3 regions of the Glutamicibacter sp. AOP5-A2-18 genome follow, and region 1 is predicted to be linked to each of the others. Evidence: predicted binding sites of a transcription regulator. Region 1 holds the regulator's gene; each other region holds the start of a gene.
The links. The regulator LexA, encoded in region 1, represses DNA repair genes until DNA is damaged. The targets are predictions, from matches to a motif close to TCGAACANNTGTTCGA.
Positions count from the first base shown of each region.

Region 1 (6,677 bases):
CTGACGATTCGCAACCGGCAACACTCAACGTGGCACCATTGTCGGTGGCGGGAAAGCTTCGAGAGGGGCTATTCGACGGCCGCACTGTAGTGCTGACCAGCGCAACACTGGCTATCGGTTCGCAGTTTGATGCGGTAGCGGGTTCCTTGGGATTGATGGGTGCAGGAGCTCCGACCTGGACCGGCGTTGACGTAGGTAGTCCATTTGACTACCCAAAGCAGGGCATTCTCTACGTTGCCAAGCACCTACCCAAGCCGGGCCGGCAGCTAGCCGCGGAGACCTTGGACGAAATCGAGGACCTGATCAAGGCCTCGGGCGGTGGCGCACTGGCGCTATTCACTTCCAAACGCTCAGCAGAGGAAGCTGCCAGCATCCTTCGGGAACGATTGGACGTGGAGATTCTGTGCCAGGGCGAAGCAAGCATGAAATCCTTGGTTGAACAGTTTGCAGCTGAACGCGACACCTGTCTCTTTGGCACGATGACCCTGTGGCAAGGTGTCGACGTACCCGGAGATTCCTGCCGACTCGTGATCATCGACAAGATTCCCTTCCCGCGTCCGGATGACCCGATTTCTAAAGCCCGCACCGAGGATGTTGCTAAACACGGCGGCAATGGCTTTATGCAGGTCTCAGCGACTCATGCTGCCATCCGGTTGGCGCAGGGTGCAGGACGACTCATTCGCTCTATCAATGACCGCGGAGTTGTGGCGGTTTTGGATTCACGCATGGCCACTGCACGCTATGGCAGCTTCTTGAAGGCCACGCTGCCACCGATGTGGCCCACCGTGGATAAGAAGGTTATTACCGGTGTCCTAGAGCGGCTCAAACCCGAAGAAGAGAAGTAGGCGTAAGCACCTACGGTGCGCCATCTAGATTCATTTACGCCAGATGCTAATGTCTGTGCCAAGTAGAGGAATCTTTATCTCCGGAAGGCACTATGGAGTCTTGGAAGACACTTGCCCGCACCGCCGCGCAAGACACCCACTCACGTTTTGGGCAACGTCTTCTTGGACTGCCCGGAACGTGGATTGGGCTGCCGTACAGCAAGGCGCACCAGCTTCGTGACGGCAGCATGCTCAGTGACCTCAACGGGATTTCGCATCCGCTACGCGAGTGGAATTACTGGTGGCAGGCTCATTACCTAGATGCCATCATCGACGACGGCTATGCCTACCTGGCTGACAATGACTTAGATGCAGCGCACCGGGAACTTCAGCGAGCCGTCGAGCTATTGCGGGGAATCCGGCTGCGGAACTTCGGTGTCTTCCCAAACTACTTTTTTGATGACATGGCTTGGCTAGCTTTGGCGAGCCAAAGATTACTTTCATTCTCACGTCGCCTTGATGGTCACAGCTCAGCTAATGCCAAACAGGCTGTCACCACTTTGAGAAAACAGCTCAACGGAGCCATTGACGATGTCCTAGATGGTGGAATGTATTGGTCCCGGAAGAAGGACTTCAAAAACGCGCCGGCTAACGCACCAGCCGCTCTATTTTTTGCCCGGAATGGTGAACGCGACCAATCACGGAAGCTACTTAGCTGGCTACGGGCAAGACTGTTTAGCAATGACAGCGGGCTGTACTTGGACGGGCTGCGGTTGGTGCCGGACGGGCACAGGATCGAGGACGCGCTCTACACCTATAACCAAGGGCCGGTTCTAGGCGCTTTGCTGGAGTTGGGATCAGATGCTGATTTAGAGCACTCAACAACGCTGATCCACGCCAGTGCACAATACTTGACCGACAGCACCGGTGCGCTTTCGCTGAACGGCGGTGGCGACGGCAACTTGTTTGCTGGAATCTTGGTCAGGTATCTGGCCCTGGCCGCTAATGATGTGCGCCTTGATGGCAGGACGCGGTCGACAGCACGCACGATGGTCGTGGCGACCGCCAACAGTTTGGTAGATCAGGAACCACGCAGGCTCTCGGCTGCAGTCCAGCGCTGGATGATATTCAGTGCAGCTGCTGCTTGTGAGTCCGACAGTCGAAATTGATTTAGCTAGACGATGTGGGGCAGATGCCAATGGCATCTGCCCCACATTGATCAGATCTCTATTTAGAGCGAACGCATTACCGAAACAACACGGCCCATGATCGTGGCCGCATCACCAAGAATAGGCTCGTAGCGGGAGTTCTGCGGCAACAGCCAAGTGTGACCGTCGCGCTGACGGAAAGTCTTTACAGTCGCTTCTTCGTCCAGTAAAGCGGCAACAATGTCGCCATTATCTGCAGTCTGCTGACGACGAACAACTACCCAGTCACCGTCGCAAATCGCAGCGTCGACCATTGAGTCGCCTGAAACCTTGAGCATGAACAGTTCTCCATGACCCACTAGCTGGCGTGGCAACGAGAAAACATCTTCCACGGACTGATCGGCAAGGATCGGACCACCTGCGGCAATTCGACCAACTAAAGGAACCATGGTGGTGTCGGCTGAAGTACTGAGCTCGATCACCATGGCATCGTCGGCAGCGGCAGTAGCGGGTACTTCCGTTGTCTGTGACTCGTCCTTATCGTCAGCCAACTGCAGCGGAAGAAGGATTTCCATTGCGCGGGGACGTCGAGGGTCGCGCCGAATGTATCCGAGCTTTTCGAGTTGGCTCAACTGATGAGTGACGCTAGACAAGCTCTTGAGGCCAACGGAGTCACCAATCTCACGCATCGATGGTGGATAGCCGTTCTTTCCGATAGACCGTTGGATCGTTTCCAGGATCTTCTTTTGGCGAATCGTCAGCGAACGGGCATTCGATCGCGGAGTGCGTTGTGAAGCTGACATGAGAGTTTGCCTTCCCTAGCAAGCAGTCGAAAGTTCGTGAGTCCAAACTGTCGGAGCTAGATGGTGTGATGTTTTCATTGCTCGTCTACTTCGAAATCTTAGTAGATAAGTTCCGTTCTTTCAAAGATTTGTTCGAAAACTTCTGGACAAGTTCGACAAAGCTCTGTTAGAACAGATGTACTAGTTTCGAACAAGTCTTCGAATCTAGATCATCGAACACAACTTCGCATCAAAACTATTTCTGAGGAGACATAGTCATGGCAACTGTCGCACTTGACTCAAACGAAACCCGTTCACCAATGAAGATCCGCATCAACCGCCGGGGCTGGGCCGTCCTTATCGGGATTCCAGTGTTCGTCTTAACTGTCGCCGCGGCCTTCTTCTTCTCGATGTTCGCGTCGGATGCTCACGCATCATCGGAAGTACCTGAGGGAGTTGAAACGGTAGACGTAACCGTCATCCCTGGCGATACGCTCTGGAGTCTGGCCAGCGAATACGCTGAAGGTTACGACGTCACCTCAGCCGTTAGTCACATCTCAGAAATGAACTCGCTTGATAGCACTCAGATTCATGTCGGCGACTCGCTGTCGATTCCAGTGCTTGCTGGCTAAAGGTAAAACGTGGTCAAGGGATTGTTACCTTGGCTCGTAGCGGATTCACTGCCCAAGCCCGTCCACACGTAGACTTATTGCGTGAATGACCGCAGTGAACTTTTGAGTCAGCTGCCCTTGCGTGAGAATCTCCGCGGGCTATCCCCATATGGCGCACCACAAATCGACGTGCCCATCCAGCTGAATGTCAACGAGAACACCCATCCATTGCCAACTACGGTCGTGGAAGCCATCGCACAAGAAGTCGCCAAAGCTGCGACAACTCTTAATCGATACCCTGATCGCGAATTCACCGAACTTCGTGAATTGCTGGCCGACTATCTTGGCCACGGATTAACTGCAGAGAACATGTGGGCCGCCAACGGTTCCAACGAGATTCTGCAACAAATTTTGCAAGCATTCGGTGGTCCGAACCGAAGCCTAATGAGCTTTGGCCCAACCTATTCCATGTACCCGTTGCTGGCCAGCGGTACTGACACCGCGTACATCGCAGGAGAACGGGCAGAAGACTTCACGCTCTCTGCGCAGTCCGCCGCCGAACAGGTTCGCAAAAACAAACCGAACATCGTTTTCCTTTGTTCCCCCAATAACCCAACCGGCACCGCTCTCGGGCTTGATGTCATCACCGAAGTGTACGACGCAATGAGCGAACACAATGGTGTAGTCATCGTCGATGAAGCGTACGCCGAGTTCTCCCTGGCAAGCACCAAATCAGCACTCACCTTGCTTGAAGGCCGACAGCGTCTGATCGTTTCGCGGACCATGTCCAAGGCCTTCGGTCTGGCTGGAGCCCGCGTGGGTTACCTAGCGGCAGCGCCAGAAGTAACCGATGCGATTCGTTTGGTTCGATTGCCTTATCACCTCTCGGCAGTCACCCAAGCAACGGCCATCGCGGCCCTGAAAAACATTGAATTGTTGCTTGCTCAGGTTGAGGACATCAAAACCCAGCGTGACCGAATTGTTGATCGTCTCAAGGCATTGGGTCTCAAACCCTCTGTCTCAGACTCCAACTTTGTCTTTTTTGGCGGGCTCGCTGATCCCCACTCCATCTGGGAGGGGTTGCTGGAAGCTGGCATCATCGTCCGCGACAATGGGATCCCGGGTACGCTGCGCGTAACTGCCGGAACCGAATCAGAAACTACAGCATTCTTGGATCGTCTCGCCGAACTGCTCGGCGCGGACAACTAATCAGGATCAAGCGAAGGAAGACATGTCTGCCGAATTGATTGGCGCACGTCGCGCCCGCATGGAACGCGTCACCAGCGAATCGTCGATTTTTGTTGAGCTAGATCTCGACGGAACTGGCGTTTCCGAGATCAGCACCTCTGTGCCGTTCTACGACCACATGCTTACGGCGTTGTCTAAGCATTCGCTGATCGATCTCACCGTGCGAGCCACGGGTGACACTCACATCGATGTGCACCACACCGTTGAAGACACCGCGATCACCATCGGTGAGGTTCTGCGTGTAGCCCTTGGTAATAAGGCGGGAATTCGTCGGTTCGGCACCTCGTACGCGCCACTAGATGAGGCGTTGTCTCGTTCAGTGGTCGACGTTTCCGGTCGTCCGTACCTGGTGCACTCCGGTGAACCAGCTGGTCAGGAATACCACCTTATTGGTGGTCACTTCACCGGATCGATGACTCGCCACGTATTTGAAGCCATCACATTCCACGCTCAGATTTGTGCACACATCGAGGTCCTCTCTGGCCGCGACCCGCACCACATCGTTGAAGCTCAGTTCAAGTCCTTTGCTCGTGCACTGCGAGAAGCAGTCGAACTTGATGAGCGCATGGGCGACAAGATTCCATCCACGAAGGGTGCCCTGTAAGTGGCAAAGAAAAATGTAGTAGTTCTCGACTACGGTTCGGGCAACGTCCGATCTGCAGTGCGTGCGCTCGAAGCTGCTGGGGCATCGGTTGAACTCACGGCGGATCCAAAGAAAATTGTTGCTGCTGACGGTCTAGTCGTTCCAGGCGTAGGTGCCTACGCATCGGTCATGGAACAACTCACCGCTACCGGATCGCTTCGCTGGATTGGTCGCCGCATTGCCGGAGGACAGCCAGTCTTGGGTATCTGCGTTGGCCACCAAGTGTTCTTTGAACAAGGCGTGGAGCACGGGGTGAAAACCGAGGGCATCGGCGAGTGGCCGGGAACTGTGGAGCGTCTGAAGTCCGATGTTATCCCGCACATGGGATGGAACACCGTACAGCCTCCAGAGGGAAGCAAGCTTTTTGCTGGCGTTGAAAACGAACGATTCTACTTTGTTCACTCATACGCAGTGCAGAAGTGGGAATTTGACGTTACTCAGCCTGCCATGACACCACCGCAGGTCACGTGGAGTACGCACGGAACTCCGTTCGTCGCTGCAGTCGAAAACGGTCCGCTGTCGGCCGTTCAGTTTCATCCCGAAAAGTCTGGCGACGCTGGAGCCCGACTGTTGCGCAACTGGTTGGATACCCTCTAAACATGTGGACTATCGTGCTTGGGTTCGTCGGTGCTTTCCTCGCAGGTGGCGCCATCTCCCTCAAAAGCCAAAAGGCCCATATCTCTTGGGTTATCGCACTCTGGGTACTCGCAGGCATGAGCATCATCGCCGCGTGGATACTGACCCTTTAGAACATTCGCTACTTCACTAAGGACATTATGAGCGAGCAACCAATCCTCGAACTTTTGCCTGCCGTAGACATCGCCGGAGGACAGGCCGTGCGCCTAGTTCAGGGCGAAGCGGGCTCCGAGACTGGCTATGGCGACCCGTTAGAAGCCGCACTTTCATGGCAGAACGCTGGAGCTGAGTGGCTCCACCTCGTTGATTTGGACGCGGCATTTGATCGTGGCAGCAACGTCGAGATTGTCCAGCGCATCGCACAGGAACTGAACATCAAAGTTGAGCTCTCCGGCGGTATCCGCGACGATGCGTCCTTGGACCGTGCGTTGGAGTTCGGTGCTACTCGCGTGAACCTTGGCACCGCGGCACTTGAAAACCCTGAATGGACCAAAAAGGCGATTGCTCGCCATGGCGACAAAATTGCTGTGGGCATGGACGTGCGAGGCACTACGCTTTCAGGCCACGGATGGACCAAAGACGGTGGCGATCTATGGGAAGTTCTGGCACGTTTGGAAGACGCAGGATGCGCCCGCTACGTCGTAACTGACGTAACCAAGGACGGCACCTTGCGCGGACCAAATGTTGAATTGCTTCGCGAGATTGCTACTAAGACCAATAAGCCTGTTGTAGCTTCCGGCGGAATCTCTTCGCTAGAGGATCTGCGGGTATTGCGCGAACTTGTT
Region 1 covers NZ_JBQSVW010000001.1:1,096,535-1,103,211, forward strand. The annotation lists gene ACT3RW_RS05285 (ATP-dependent DNA helicase) at 1-845, shown strand, start outside; gene ACT3RW_RS05290 (glycoside hydrolase family 76 protein) at 938-1,993, shown strand; gene lexA (transcriptional repressor LexA) at 2,056-2,775, opposite strand; gene ACT3RW_RS05300 (LysM peptidoglycan-binding domain-containing protein) at 3,033-3,386, shown strand; gene ACT3RW_RS05305 (histidinol-phosphate transaminase) at 3,468-4,574, shown strand; gene hisB (imidazoleglycerol-phosphate dehydratase HisB) at 4,597-5,217, shown strand; gene hisH (imidazole glycerol phosphate synthase subunit HisH) at 5,218-5,853, shown strand; gene ACT3RW_RS05320 (hypothetical protein) at 5,856-6,005, shown strand; gene priA (bifunctional 1-(5-phosphoribosyl)-5-((5-phosphoribosylamino)methylideneamino)imidazole-4-carboxamide isomerase/phosphoribosylanthranilate isomerase PriA) at 6,033-6,677, shown strand, end outside.

Region 2 (6,677 bases), 930 kb from region 1:
ACGACCTTGTCCAAGTGTTCCAAACCCAACACTCGGGTGTGGCGACCTGGCACCTGCTTGGCACCGTTAAGTTTGTTGGCCAGCACCTTGTACAGGATGTCGTTCACCAGGGTCGATTTACCTGAACCAGATACACCGGTCACTGCCGTAAGCAGACCCAGCGGGAATTCAACCGATACGTCCTGCAGGTTGTTCTCGTTGGCGCCAACGACCTTGAGCTTGCGATCCTTATCAACCTTGCGTCGCTTGGTTGGGATGTCGATCTGCTTGCGACCGGACAGGTAGTCACCGGTCAAAGAGCGTGTATTGGCTTTGAGTCCTTCGACTGATCCGGAGTGGACAACTTCGCCACCGTTCTCGCCCGCACCTGGACCGATGTCAACAATCCAATCGGCCTCAGCGATGGTGTCTTCATCGTGCTCCACAACGATCAAAGTATTTCCCAATGAGCGCAGGCGCAGAAGGGTATCGATCAGGCGTCGGTTATCTCGCTGGTGCAAACCGATCGAAGGTTCATCGAGAACATACAGCACGCCCACCAGGCCTGAACCAATTTGGGTGGCAAGTCGAATACGCTGCGCTTCGCCGCCTGAAAGTGTTCCGGCGGCACGCTCTAGCGTCAGGTATTCCAGTCCAACGTCCAGCAAGAACTTCATGCGGGCGTCGATTTCCTTAACCACCTGACCTGCAATCTTCGCTTCACGCGCTGAGAGGTCAATGTTAGATAGGAAGTTTGCTGCACTGCGCAGGTCCATGGCAGAAACCTCTGCAATGGAACGGCCGCCGACGAGCACCGAAAGGGAAGCTGGGTTCAGTCGCGCGCCACCACAGGTAGGGCATGGGATCTGACGCATGTACTGCTCGTAACGATCGCGAGCGTGATCCGACTCGGTCTCTTCATGCTTGCGGTGCACGTAGGAGATGACGCCTTCAAAACCAGTTGAGTACTTGCGTTCGCGGCCAAAACGGTTCTTGTACTGAACAACAACCTTGTGGTCTTTACCGCTGAGGATCGCTTCGCGAGCCGTGGCTGGCAGATCTTTCCACCGGGTGCTCATGCTGAAGCCAAGTTCTTGGCCGAGCCCCTCAATAAGACGGTTCCAGTACTCGGTGGTTGCCTTACCCAGTGACCACGGAGCGATAGCACCCTCAGCCAAGGTGACCTCCGGATCGGGAACGATCAGGTGTTCGTCAACTTCGAGCTTGGTACCGATACCGGAGCAGGCAGCACAAGCACCGAATGGGTTGTTGAAGGAGAAAGTGCGAGGCTCAATCTCATCAATGGCTAGCGGGTGCTCATTAGGGCACGCAAGATTTTCGGAGAACGAGCGGACACGTTTGGGATCATCGGCATCCAGGTCAACAAAGTCGGCCAATACTCGACCATCGGCGATGCCCAGAGCCGTCTCGATGGAATCCGTCAAACGCTGTCGGGCATCTTCCTTGATTGCTAGACGGTCAACCACTACCTCAATGGTGTGCTTAACCTGCTTGGCCAGCTTCGGAGGATCATTAAGTTGGATCGTTTCGCCGTCAACTCGGGCACGCGAGAAGCCCTTTGAGGAAAGCTCCGCAAAGAGGTCAACAAACTCACCCTTGCGTGAACGAACAACCGGAGCGAGGATCTGGAAACGAGTTTTTTCAGGTAGCTCCATCAACTGATCCACGATTTGCTGAGGAGTCTGCTTGGAGATCGGCTCATGACAAATCGGGCAATGTGGGTGACCAACACGGGCCCAGAGCAGGCGCATGTAGTCGTAGACCTCGGTAATCGTACCGACGGTTGAACGAGGGTTTTTGCTGGTCGACTTCTGATCGATCGACACCGCTGGAGAAAGTCCCTCAATGAAGTCCACGTCCGGCTTGTCTACCTGCCCGAGGAACATGCGGGCGTACGCAGAAAGTGACTCGACATAACGACGCTGACCTTCGGCAAAGATCGTGTCGAAAGCGAGCGAGGATTTGCCGGAACCGGAAAGCCCGGTGAAGACAATCATCGCGTCACGCGGTAGATCAATGTCTACGTTCTTAAGGTTGTGCTCACGCGCGCCCTTGACGATCAGGCGCGTAAGATCTGTTTTATTGCTGTCTGCAGTAGTAGCCACGAGCCCATACTAATCGAAAACTACTTCGAATAAGTGTACGAGTGGTTCTATCTCACAGAAATTTTTTCACAGGCTCACCAACGCATTCGGCGAGCGCCAATCTGCGCCTTACTGCCCGTCCGTAGCCGTCATTCGGTAAGCCATCATGCCTTCTAAGCCGTTGAGTACAACAACTTCTTTCTCGTCGTACCCTGCCCGTCGAAATTCTTGTACCGTCGGTATGCCCTTACTCGGTTTCCATGTCCCGCGCTTACACACTATTTCGGCCTCATCGAAGCTGGTGCCCCCCCGATGCTTTGTGTTCCGTTGGTACTTCAGTACCTAAGGTCGCGGAGTAAATAACGTATGGCTCGCGATCCTCCGAACAAATTGCGTTTTCTCCCACAACATCCGCCAATGGGACAACGGTGCCATCGGCGTTACTAACCGCTTTGTCGCCACCCCTGAGTGGAAGTATCGAGGTATTATCGTCGACGCGCGGTATTCCAGCCGTTTCTACCCTGGCATCGAAGTCGTAAGGATCGCTAAGTTTGTATTGCTACTTTTTTGGCGCCGGTCTTCACATCCAATGCAACCGCGCTCCACGCAGCATCGTCTATTTCCACCGAGTAGTAGTCATCTTGTCTCGCCGTCAGTGTTTGCTTGACCCCGTCGTAGTAGCAAATAACGATCGTGTCGTCATTGGCTTCGTTTATTTGGGGCGAGTCGAATCCGCACCGTGGCGAGATACCCGCTTGGGACCACAAGGTTTTTCCTGTCTTCGCATCAAGCGCAACAAGTTTCGACAGATCGGCAAGCCGGTATTCAGCTCTCTTTTTATCGGTTTCAAAGAAATCGTCCTGGCTGTGTGAGCCAGAGCCGAGCAGAATTTCTTTGTTTTTTCTACGCTTGTCCAGTTCCAGCCGCCGGATGTTGAATACCCTTTAGCGAAGACTTCTTCGTAGGGCCGTTCCCACAACGTCTTGGTTCCTTTGGAGAAATTGAGCATCTGTTTGTCGTTCTTGTGCCAGTAGGAGAAGATGCCTTCGCCCAGATGGCGCCCGCCTTGCTGGTACCCGAATTCGAGCTTGTTCTCAGGTACCGTGAACCATTGCTTGCTGGACCAATCAAATTTCATGTGCTGATGGTCAAGATACTGCTCATTACGCACCTTTGAACCTTCAGTGCAGAAAGTCTTGCCGCAGACATTTGGCCGGTTTCCCCAAAGTTCAAAATTGTTGTTGATCTTCACTGGTTTACCAGTGGCAACATCGACGATCTAGAGTGTCCCCACGGCGCCCGTTTTTGTTCCGGTATAGGCCACGTAGTTCTTGCCATCATGTTCTACGGTTTCGATACTTGGACTGATGCCCCGCGCATCGGCTGCACCGAGTGCCTCGTCTTTCCACACTTGCTTACCGTTTTTCAGATTCCGCGCGATCACTTCCAGCTGCGGGCCAACACGTCGATAGGCAATGGCCACATCGTCAATTACGGTTGGATCCGATACGAGAACTTCTTCGGTTTTCCACGCAAAGCTCGCGGGAACGGGAACTTGTTCCTCGGCTTTCTCGGCTTGCTCGGCAGGCGCGGGACTGGATTCAGTCTTGTTGGCAGTACAACCGGCCAAGGCACCGTTGAGGATGAGTGCGCTGATGGCAATTGCGGTGATGCTTCTCGAAGTTACGTGGCGATGTGCAGTCGAATTCATGGTGTTTTCCTGCCCTGGGAACATTGATTTAGTTCCTGAGTCTAAACCCAGATTTCAAAGGCCCAAGAGGGTGATCCACAAACTTTTAGAACCGTTCCTTGATACGGAACATCACAGCGCTATGGCGCCCAGTGGCGCACTACTAGGTAGCTCGCGCTACATCAAGCTCGTCATTTCTCAGCGTGGCAAAGAGCTAAAAGCGGCACGCAGGTATTTCACGGCGGTCGCTTCATCCACTGACCATAGCTGCGCAATCCGAGCCAGGTCTGCTGCGGCATCGCTGACTTCCTGCTCACCGCGATCGTCGGTCGCCTGTACCACGGTGCCGTGACGACCACGGGTGACGACGGCCCCCTGCAGTTCTAGCTCCTTGTATACCTTGGCTACTGTATTAACCGCCAAATTCAGCGTCCCAGACAACGCCCGAACTGAAGGCAGCTTTGTACCTGGTGCAAGCTTTCCCTTAGCAATGGCGGAGAGTATTTGTTCCCGGACCTGCTGGTACGGCGCCACGGTGGAGTTGGGGTCAATCTTGATGAATGCTAGTTCGCTCATGCTGTACTCCATTCGTTGGAACTGTATCTACTGTTGTCCCGAGCCTATCTTTAAAGGTCGCGTTGACCATATATTCCGTCGTAGTGTGAGTGGTATGAACGAACTATTGCTAGATGACGTGACCATCCGCTGGACCTCCGTTTCCGACATGGAAAACAATGTTTACCTCATAACTCACCGAGGGACCGGCGAGCAGCTGCTTGTTGATGCTGCCGACGACGTCCCTGCAATTGCAGAACTCATTCGGGCCTCGCAAGGTGATGCGCAAGAACCACAAATTGTTGGTATTGCCACCACACACCAGCATTGGGACCACATTCGTGCGCTGTCCGACATCGTCGAAAAATACCCTGTTACCACCTATGCCGGCGCCGAGGACATGACCGGCATCGCTGAAGAATCTGGTGTTCAAATCACCAACGGGTTGAACCATGGTGATCAGTTAAAGCTCGGCGACGTAATTATTGAAGCCATCCACCTGCGCGGACACACGCCAGGTTCCATTGGCTATGCGCTAGTTGATTCCTCCGGACAGCCGGTCGTACTCAGCGGTGACAGCCTCTTCCCCGGCGGCGTTGGCAACACGTGGAAAGACCCACAGCGCTTCCTCTCACTGATTACCGACGTCTCCGAACGAATCTTCGATCGCTTCCCAGACGAAACCAAAGTATTGCCCGGGCATGGAGACACAACGACCCTAGGTGAACAACGCCCGCATCTTGATCAGTGGCGCGAACGCGGCTGGTAAACAGTGTCGCCGGATGCCCCAAGGTTTACTTGTGGGCATCTCGCACTGGCAGTTCGGTGATAGCTCACTGAATTTGGCGCACAGCCCGGATCCGTATAATCGCCACTCGTGAGTCTTTCCCCCACCGCGAAATATAAGATCCGACCGACTCGACCAGCAATGGTAGTTGTCGCACTGGTCCTCATCGCCGCGCTATCTTTCCCGCTGCGTGATGTCCTGTACTCGGGCATCAGTGGCGTCGTCGTTTCCTCATCTTTGCTGTCGGCTATCGTGATTTTTTGCTCCGACGCCCTGCTCAAGCTGTTAGTGCTAGGCGCCGTTGCGCTCACCATCACTTGCTGGTTTCGGGATCGTCCACCTTTTTTGTCTCTAGCCTCCGGTGGCATTGGCGCTGGAATTGGCTATGTGCTCAGTGAACTCATCAAAGCAATTTTCCGCGAGGAACGACCGTGCAATTCTCTTGATGTGCTCACCGCGATGGCTTGCCCGGCCTCGGGAGACTGGTCTTGGCCGTCCAATCATTCTGTAGTCGCGGCCGCTATCGCCACGGCGTGCACTCTGGTGGTCCCGAAGCTGGCCAAGTATGCGATCCCACTAGCTATAGTTATCGGTCTGTCTAGGGTCGGCGTCGGGGCACACTACTTCCACGATGTAGTTTCGGGGCTGGCGTTAGGCACCTTGAGCGTGATCATCGCAGTGAAAGTTCTGCCTGAATTGCTGCAGAAACTAGTGCCTGCCCGCTACTGGGTCAGTTTGTGACCGATCACGAATATTCGACGGAATGGGAAGTTTGTTAGCTTCGTACCGTCCGGGGTCTGCACCGATGGGTAGTGAATGCTGACTACCGCTCGATAGTCATCCTCAAATTCTAGATAGTCCTCTGCGTCCAATACCGCTTTCACCGGCAATAGTGCCGTACCGCGAACCCAATCCACAATGGGGTCATCGCCGGGCAACAATTGCTGGAATGTTGTCTCCCAGACATTTGCTTGGAATCCTTGCTGCAGCAATAGCCGCTGATACTCCTCTGGTTCTCCCACAACGTGGCCGTCGCGTAGTACTCCCCCGAGCTTCTGAATCCACTTTGGACTTTCGGCCACTTCGCGCATCAGCGCATGAGAAGGTGAACGGAAGTTCCCTGGCATCTGGATCGCTACATAGGCTCCGGGTTTCATAGTGCCCAACCATGAGGACAGTAGCTCCCGGTGATTCGGAAGCCATTGCAACATCGCATTGGAGAACAACAGATCTAGGTTTTCGGCGGGTCGCCATGTGGTGGCATCAGCTAAGGCAAAATCTAGGTTCGGTTCATGTTCCGAAGACTTAGCCTTCGCGATCATTTCCGCAGAAGAGTCCAGACCGGTCACCTGAGCATCGGGCCATCGTTGCGCCAACAGCCGAGTCATATTCCCCGGTCCGCAGCCCAAATCGACAATATTTTTCGGCTCAATTTCGGTTAGCTGCCCGAGCAAGTCTTTATATGGACGTCCGCGGTAATCGGAGAATTCTGTGTACTTAGCTGGATCCCATTTCATGCCCTCAGCCTAATCCTTTGTTCTACGGGCTACTAGGCACCGAG
Region 2 covers NZ_JBQSVW010000001.1:2,028,724-2,035,400, forward strand. The annotation lists gene uvrA (excinuclease ABC subunit UvrA) at 1-2,105, opposite strand, end outside; gene ACT3RW_RS09655 (hypothetical protein) at 2,797-3,336, opposite strand; gene ACT3RW_RS09660 (hypothetical protein) at 3,364-3,795, opposite strand; gene ACT3RW_RS09665 (GntR family transcriptional regulator) at 3,973-4,350, opposite strand; gene ACT3RW_RS09670 (MBL fold metallo-hydrolase) at 4,445-5,098, shown strand; gene ACT3RW_RS09675 (phosphatase PAP2 family protein) at 5,207-5,857, shown strand; gene ACT3RW_RS09680 (methyltransferase domain-containing protein) at 5,839-6,633, opposite strand.
Region 2: uvrA (excinuclease ABC subunit UvrA) is a predicted target of LexA. The motif match lies at 2,131-2,146, and genes of this name have one in related genera.

Region 3 (6,677 bases), 1.9 Mb from region 1:
GCCAACCCTGCGCAGCTTGGATCCCGAGAACGTCATCTACATGGGTTCCTTCTCCAAGATCTTTGCACCCGGTCTACGCATTGGCTGGGCCGCAGTGCCTACCCATCTGTTCCGTCGTTTCTACTTGGCTGGCGAAGCTGTGGCGCTGTGCCCACCAACCCTGAATCAGATGATCATCAGTGCTTATCTTGAAGAGCATGACTGGAAGGGACAGATCACTAAATACAACGATCTGTACCGTTCCCGTCGCGACGCAATGCTTGATGCCCTAGAAAAGTACCTACCAGCAGAGGTCAGCTACACGCGACCTGAAGGTGGATTTTTCATCTGGTTGACTCTTCCCCAAGGAATCGACACGTATGCGCTGCTGCAACTTGGCGTGAAGGCCGGAGTCATTTTCATTCCAGGAGCGGCGTTCAGCCCAAGCGGACAGGCAGATAACAAGCTTCGTCTAGCGTTCTGCGCCGTTGATGAGGCCACCATCGCTGAAGGTGTGCAGCGTCTATCGACCCTGCTAGCTTCCGCTATCGAAGCAAACGCTAGCTAGGGTCCGCCTCTCGCTTAGCTCAGGCGACCGCCAAAGTCATCAGCGATTTCTTTGGCGGTACGTCGCAGCCTTGGCAACAGCTCTTCTTCGATGACTTCAGAGTTGTTCCGGCTGGTCTGTACCGAGATGTTCAGCGCGCCTAGAAGTTTCCCACCGCGAAGCACCGGAACAGCCAGTCCGCGCAGTCCCTCGTCGAGTTCCTGATTAACCAGTGACCATCCCTGCTCGCGGACCTTTGCCAGTTCCTTCTTTAATGCCGCAAGATCAGCCACCGTGTGTTCGGTGTACGGGTGCAGATCTACCCGCTCAAGGAATGTCTCTTGCTCGGCAGGCTCTAGGTGAGCGATCAGCACACGGCCCATCGATGTCACCCAGGCCGGCAGTCGATTGCCGATGGAGACGTTTAGCGCGTGCAGTCGTGGTGCAGTAACGCGTTCAACGTACAGAATGTCTTGGCCTTCAAGCACACATAATGAAGCGGTCTCTTCCAAGTCGCGCGCCAGAGACTGTAGGTGACCCACCGCTGCCTGTGGCAGAGTGAGTCCCGACAAATAGGCAGCACCGATATCCAAAACGCGCGGGGTCATCCGATACGCGTTGCCGTTAGCTTGTAGATAGCCAAGGTCCGTAAGGGTCAGCAGGAACCGGCGAGCCGAAGCGCGGGTCTGGTCCGTTGCCGTAGCCACTTGAGAGACTGTCAATTCGGTGTTGCCAGCTGAAAATGCGAGCAGCACGGCCAAAGTCTTATCCGCAGACTTAACAAAGTAATCTGGCCGCTCTGCCACGTGTATTTCTCCCCAGCTTTATAGGTTTCTGCTCCAGCGGTTGCTCTCAAACTGAGAGGCCAGTCGCACCGGAGCATTAGGCGCTCCATACCCATCGTAGCTAGAACGACGTTCAACTACCTCCAAGAACATGTTGCCAATGGTCTTGGTGTAGAAATGCAAGAACTCCCCCGCTTCATCACGATCATAGAGCAGGTGCAATTCTTTGAGCGTTGTGAGCAGTTGCGAATCAAGGTCAAAGCGTGCGGCCAAGTCTTCATAGTAGTTCGCCGGAACCTGCAAGAACTCCATGCCTCGTGCGCGAGCATCCTTGGCCAACCCAATAATGTCCTCGGTGCGCAGGGCAACATGTTCTGGATATTCATGGTTGCGCTCGATGGCGCTCTCCAGACCATGCGGAACAATATTCAACGCCAGACGCACGCTGGAATCCTCGGTGGAAAGCACCTGCGAACGCACCAGACCCATGGGGCTAGGAACTTCGGTTCCCGGCTGTGCTTTGAGGTTGATGACACTGCTGTAAAACAGCACGGATTCATCAAAGCACTGCCATGGTTGAGCCAGGTTGATGTGGTCAATGCACAGGATGGGCCCATCGTTGACGCCCGTATTAGGCAGCGTCGCTTCTTCAAATTCAATGATCCAGTTTTGTGTATTCTCTGGCGAACTAAAGAAAATCTCGGTGCTGTCAGGGGCAACAAATCCTGGAAGTTCTTGTTCATTAAAGCTTCGCAAGCGCGGGACCTTGGTGGCCAACAAGCTGTTGCCCCGTTCGCCGCTCGCACCGGGATCTAGTACCTGAACGCCAAAACCGGACACCGCTGCTTCAACTCCGCGACTGCGCTGCGAGTTGATGATGATCCGCGCGTCCCCCGAGGTCCATAGCTGCACCGGCTTACGGCGGTGTTGGCCGCGGAAACTAAAGCCCAGTTGGGCCAGCATCCCGCCGACAAGTTCAGGATCCTCGGTACGAATCTCAGCAAAGTCGAATCCGGTGGCGTCTTGAATGCCCGGAAGTTCTTTGAGCTCCAGCGCGTACTGTTCGCCGTTGGATTTTAGTAGCTGTGCCGTCTGAGACTGAAGCCATTGCAGGGACCGCAGGCCGTCGATGGCAGTACGCTCTACGTTGGACTGACGGAATACGTCATTGAAGATTTCAAGGGAAATGATGCCGCTGTACCCCGAGCGCACCAGTTCCGCCAAGAACTGATCGAGTGCAAATCCACCCTGCCCCGGGAAGAGCCGGTAGTGGCGGGACCACGACAAGATATCCATCGAAAGCACTGGGGCGTCAGCCAACTGAACAAAGAATATTTTCTCGCCAGGGATATTCGCAATCTCTGCCGGGTCATCCCCGCGCGAAAGAATGTGAAAGCTATCGATGCACAGGCCCACATTCGCGCGGTCCACCTGCTTCACGATCTCCCAAGAGTGCTGATAGGTGTCAACGTACTTGCCCCAGGCCAGCGCCTCATAGGCAATGCGCACATTGTATTTTGCCGCCAGATCCGAGAGCTGTCGGATCTGCTCGATAAACACTTGGTCGTCGTTGATGGTTGCGGTGCCAACGTTGGAGCACAACAACATCAAATCCATGCCCAGTCGATTCATGAGTTGGAACTTCGCTTCGGCCCGATGCAGGTTAGCTTTCAGCTGACTCTCGGTGACTCCCTCAAAATCTCTGAAGGGTTGGAACAGATCCAAGGTTAGCCCCAGGCGTTGCGCCATGGCTTTGACTTCTTCTGGTGACATCGGGCTAACCAAGAGGTCTTGTTCAAAGATTTCGATGCCGTCAAACCCTGCTTTGGCGCAGGCCAGCAGTTTCTCTTCGAGTGTTCCTGAGAGGCATACGGTGGCGATGGATGTACGCATTACAGTCCCTTTTCCAGCAGTTCCAGCAGGTGCTCGCGCACCTGCTGGGCATCTGGCTTGATGCCGGTGATGATTTCAAAAGCGTCCACGGCTTGTCCCACAGCCATATGTCCGCCGTCCAGAACTTGGCAGCCCAAGTTTCGAGCGGCCACGATCAGTTCTGTATCCACCGGGCGGTAGATGCAATCTGCGACCCAGTGTCGGGCTTCCAGAGCGGCAATATCTAGTGGCACCCCTGGGTGGTGATGCATGCCAATCGGCGTGGCATTAAGTAGCCCATCAACTTGTGCCAGCAACTCAGGCACCTGATCTGGCGTGGCAGCGTGGATGCTGGCCTTGGGGAAGTTTTTGCGAAGTTCTTGGACTCGATGATTCACGCGCTCTTCATCAAGATCAACGATATGCAGTTCTTGGGTTCCAGAATCCAGCAATGCGCACGCGACGGCGGCACCGGCGCCGCCGGCTCCTAGCTGCAGGACGCGCTGCTTGTTAGCTGCGGGAAGACCGGTGTCGAGAGCGCGAGAGAATCCTGAGGCGTCGGTGTTGTGCCCGTGGAATTTGCCGTCGGTGATGACCACGGTGTTAACCGCACCGATGGCTTTGGCGGTGGGTGAGATGTCATCTAAGTGATCAAGTACGAGTTGTTTGCAAGGATGGGTAACGTTGAATGCGTTAAAACCAAGCTTTGCTCCGGCAATGAGCAATTCTCCGATGTCGCTGGCCGGTAGTTTCAGTTCGGTCAGGTCAATAGGCCGGTAGAGGTATCGCAGACCGTGAACCTCGGCAGCTCTTTCGTGCATCGGTGGGGTGAGCGACGGCATCACACCATCACCGATCAAACCGACCAGATAAGACTCAGCACGTGTACTCATTTTCTCCCGCAACTCTTCTTGTTTACTTCAGGTATTGCCTGAGATGTGATTTACATCTACTGTAATGCAATGAACACATTCCGAACAAGTGTACGCATAGCGAACAGTGTTCTTGAGCTTCAGCTTTAAACACTCGACGAGGAGTACCTCCGATGCCATCTCCAGATAGCCTCAACGCATCAGCCGATTCAGGCAGTCAGGGCCGCACCCCGGTCAAAGCTGCCGTCGCTAGCTTCATGGGAAGCGCTGTTGAATACTATGACTTCTTCATCTTCGGTTCAGCGGCTGCACTGATTTTTCCGCACATATTCTTCCCTGGTACAAACACCAACGCCGCCGTTATGTCGCTGGCTACCTTCGGCTTCGCCTATGTCGCCCGGCCAGTTGGCGCGATCTTTGTGGGCCACTTTGGTGATCGCATTGGACGGCAAAAAGTCTTGATGTTCACCCTCATCTTGATGGGTGGTTCAACCTTCCTTATCGGCTGCCTGCCTACCTTTGACCAGGTCGGCTGGCTGGCGCCTATCTTGTTGGTCTTCGCCCGCCTCTGCCAAGGACTGTCGGCAGCTGGCGAGCAGGCAGGTGCTTCCTCTATGTCACTGGAGCACGCGCCGGATAACCGCCGTAGCTTCTTCACCTCGTGGACGTTGACGGGCACTCAGGGTGGTCAGATTCTTGCCGCCATGATCTTTATTCCTGTGGTGGCCTTGCCTGATGAGATCAAGTATGGCATCGGCTGGCGTATCCCGTTCTGGCTTTCGGCCCTGGTTGTTATCGTTACCTTCTTCATTCGTCGTTCGTTGAATGAGACTCCAGAGTTTGAAGAAGCCAAGAAGAACAATGAAATCGCCAAGCTTCCGTTGGCTGTACTGCTTCGTTTCCACTGGAAGGACGTTCTGCGCGTCGTATTCTGTGCCTTCATCGCAGCCGTTTCTACCGTTTATGGAACCCTGGCTATTTCCTACGGCAAGACCATCGGCAACATGGACGAATCCATTACTCTCTGGCTGGTTGTCGCCGGTAATATCGGCGCCCTGATCACGCAGCCATTCTTCGGCATGCTCGCGGACAAGATTGGCCGCAAGCCGGTATTCATCTACGGCGCGCTAGCATCAGCGGCCATCATGCCGTTCTACCTGCGCTCCATGGAATCAAGCAACGCACTACTGCAGTTCACGCTGTCGGTCCTAGTCTTCTCCTGCGCATACGCTGCAGCGAACTCGGTATGGCCAAGCTTCTACGGCGAAATGTTCTCTTCGCAGGTACGATTCTCCGGACTGGCAATCGGTACTCAGTTGGGCTTCCTCATGGCAGGCTTCGCGCCATCCATCGTGGCTGCACTCGGCGGGTTGGAAGCCAATGGCTGGATTCAGATCAGCTTGTTCACCGCAACAATTTCCGTGGTCGCTTCAATTTCTGCGCTGACCGCACGCGAGACTTACCGCGTACCTACCAAGGAACTGGGCCACATCATCCAGAAGGTCTCCTAGCTAAAAATAACTGACCTGGTCGCTTCAGCGTTTTTCTTGGAGCAACAAGACCACTAAACATCCCGGCAGCGTGACTACAGTCTTTTGCGAAAGACTGATCATGCTGCCGGGTTTGTGCTTTAAGGAGCACCACAGTTCTTCGTCTACTGGCTTGCGTGGCCCTGACCGGTAGCGATCTCCAAGAGTGTTAACTCATTGGAATTCAAGACTCTCTTCTCTGACCAGATTGCTCGCAGCTCCCGCAACAGGGCCGGACCTGCAAACGGCACCTCGACCAGACTCCCCTGCGTCAGCTGATTTTCAACGGCCAGTTGGCTCAGTACCGCCGGCCCCATTCCGCCGGCAACACACTGCCCGATGGTTGCGTTGCTGTTGAACTCAGCAATCGGTTTGGGCCTGACCACGGTGGAGATCGAGTCCAAGAACGCGCGGGTCCCCGACCCTTCTTCACGTTCAATCAGTGCAGTGCCCTGCAGTTCTTCGAGACTCAGCGATTCTGTGCGTGAGGCCCATGGGTGAGTCGGGGCGACAACGATGAGCATTTCATCTCTAAAGACTTCAGTGCTTTGGACATTGGACGGCAACTGTGGAGTCTCAACAAATCCAAAGTTCAGCTTCTCTTGCTCAATTGCCTCGATCACGTCATGCGAATTCATGATGCGCATTCGCGGGGTGACGTTGGGTAGTTGCTGGTGCAGCCGCCCGATCCATAACGGAGCCAAATACTCGGCTACCGTCATGCTGGCGCCAAATTCGAGCTCGGCCTGGCCATGCTCTGCCAACGATTGAACTCCGGCAGCAAAAGCGTTCACGCCAGCTAAAGCTTCGCGTGCCCACTGGACCGTCAGTGCGCCTTTTGGTGTCAACGTTGAACCGCTGGTTTTCCTTGTCACCAAGGCATAACCCAATCGACGTTCCAGAGTTTTTAACGCTCTGGATGCATTGGATTGAGCCATACCGGCAGCACGCGCTCCAGCGCTAAGGCTGCCATGATCAGCGATGCCTACCAGCAGTTCCAAAGAAGAGAGCTGGAGCCAATGAGTCATGCTCTGCGGTGACGACAAGACGCTATCCATATCATGATCATATGCCCGTGATAGCCAGAAGGTGA
Region 3 covers NZ_JBQSVW010000001.1:3,039,834-3,046,510, forward strand. The annotation lists gene ACT3RW_RS14600 (aminotransferase-like domain-containing protein) at 1-547, shown strand, start outside; gene ACT3RW_RS14605 (IclR family transcriptional regulator domain-containing protein) at 562-1,332, opposite strand; gene ACT3RW_RS14610 (bifunctional sugar phosphate isomerase/epimerase/4-hydroxyphenylpyruvate dioxygenase family protein) at 1,351-3,204, opposite strand; gene ACT3RW_RS14615 (shikimate dehydrogenase) at 3,204-4,076, opposite strand; gene ACT3RW_RS14620 (MFS transporter) at 4,229-5,566, shown strand; gene ACT3RW_RS14625 (LysR family transcriptional regulator) at 5,710-6,630, opposite strand.
Region 3: ACT3RW_RS14615 (shikimate dehydrogenase) is a predicted target of LexA. The motif match lies at 4,157-4,172, and genes of this name have one in related genera.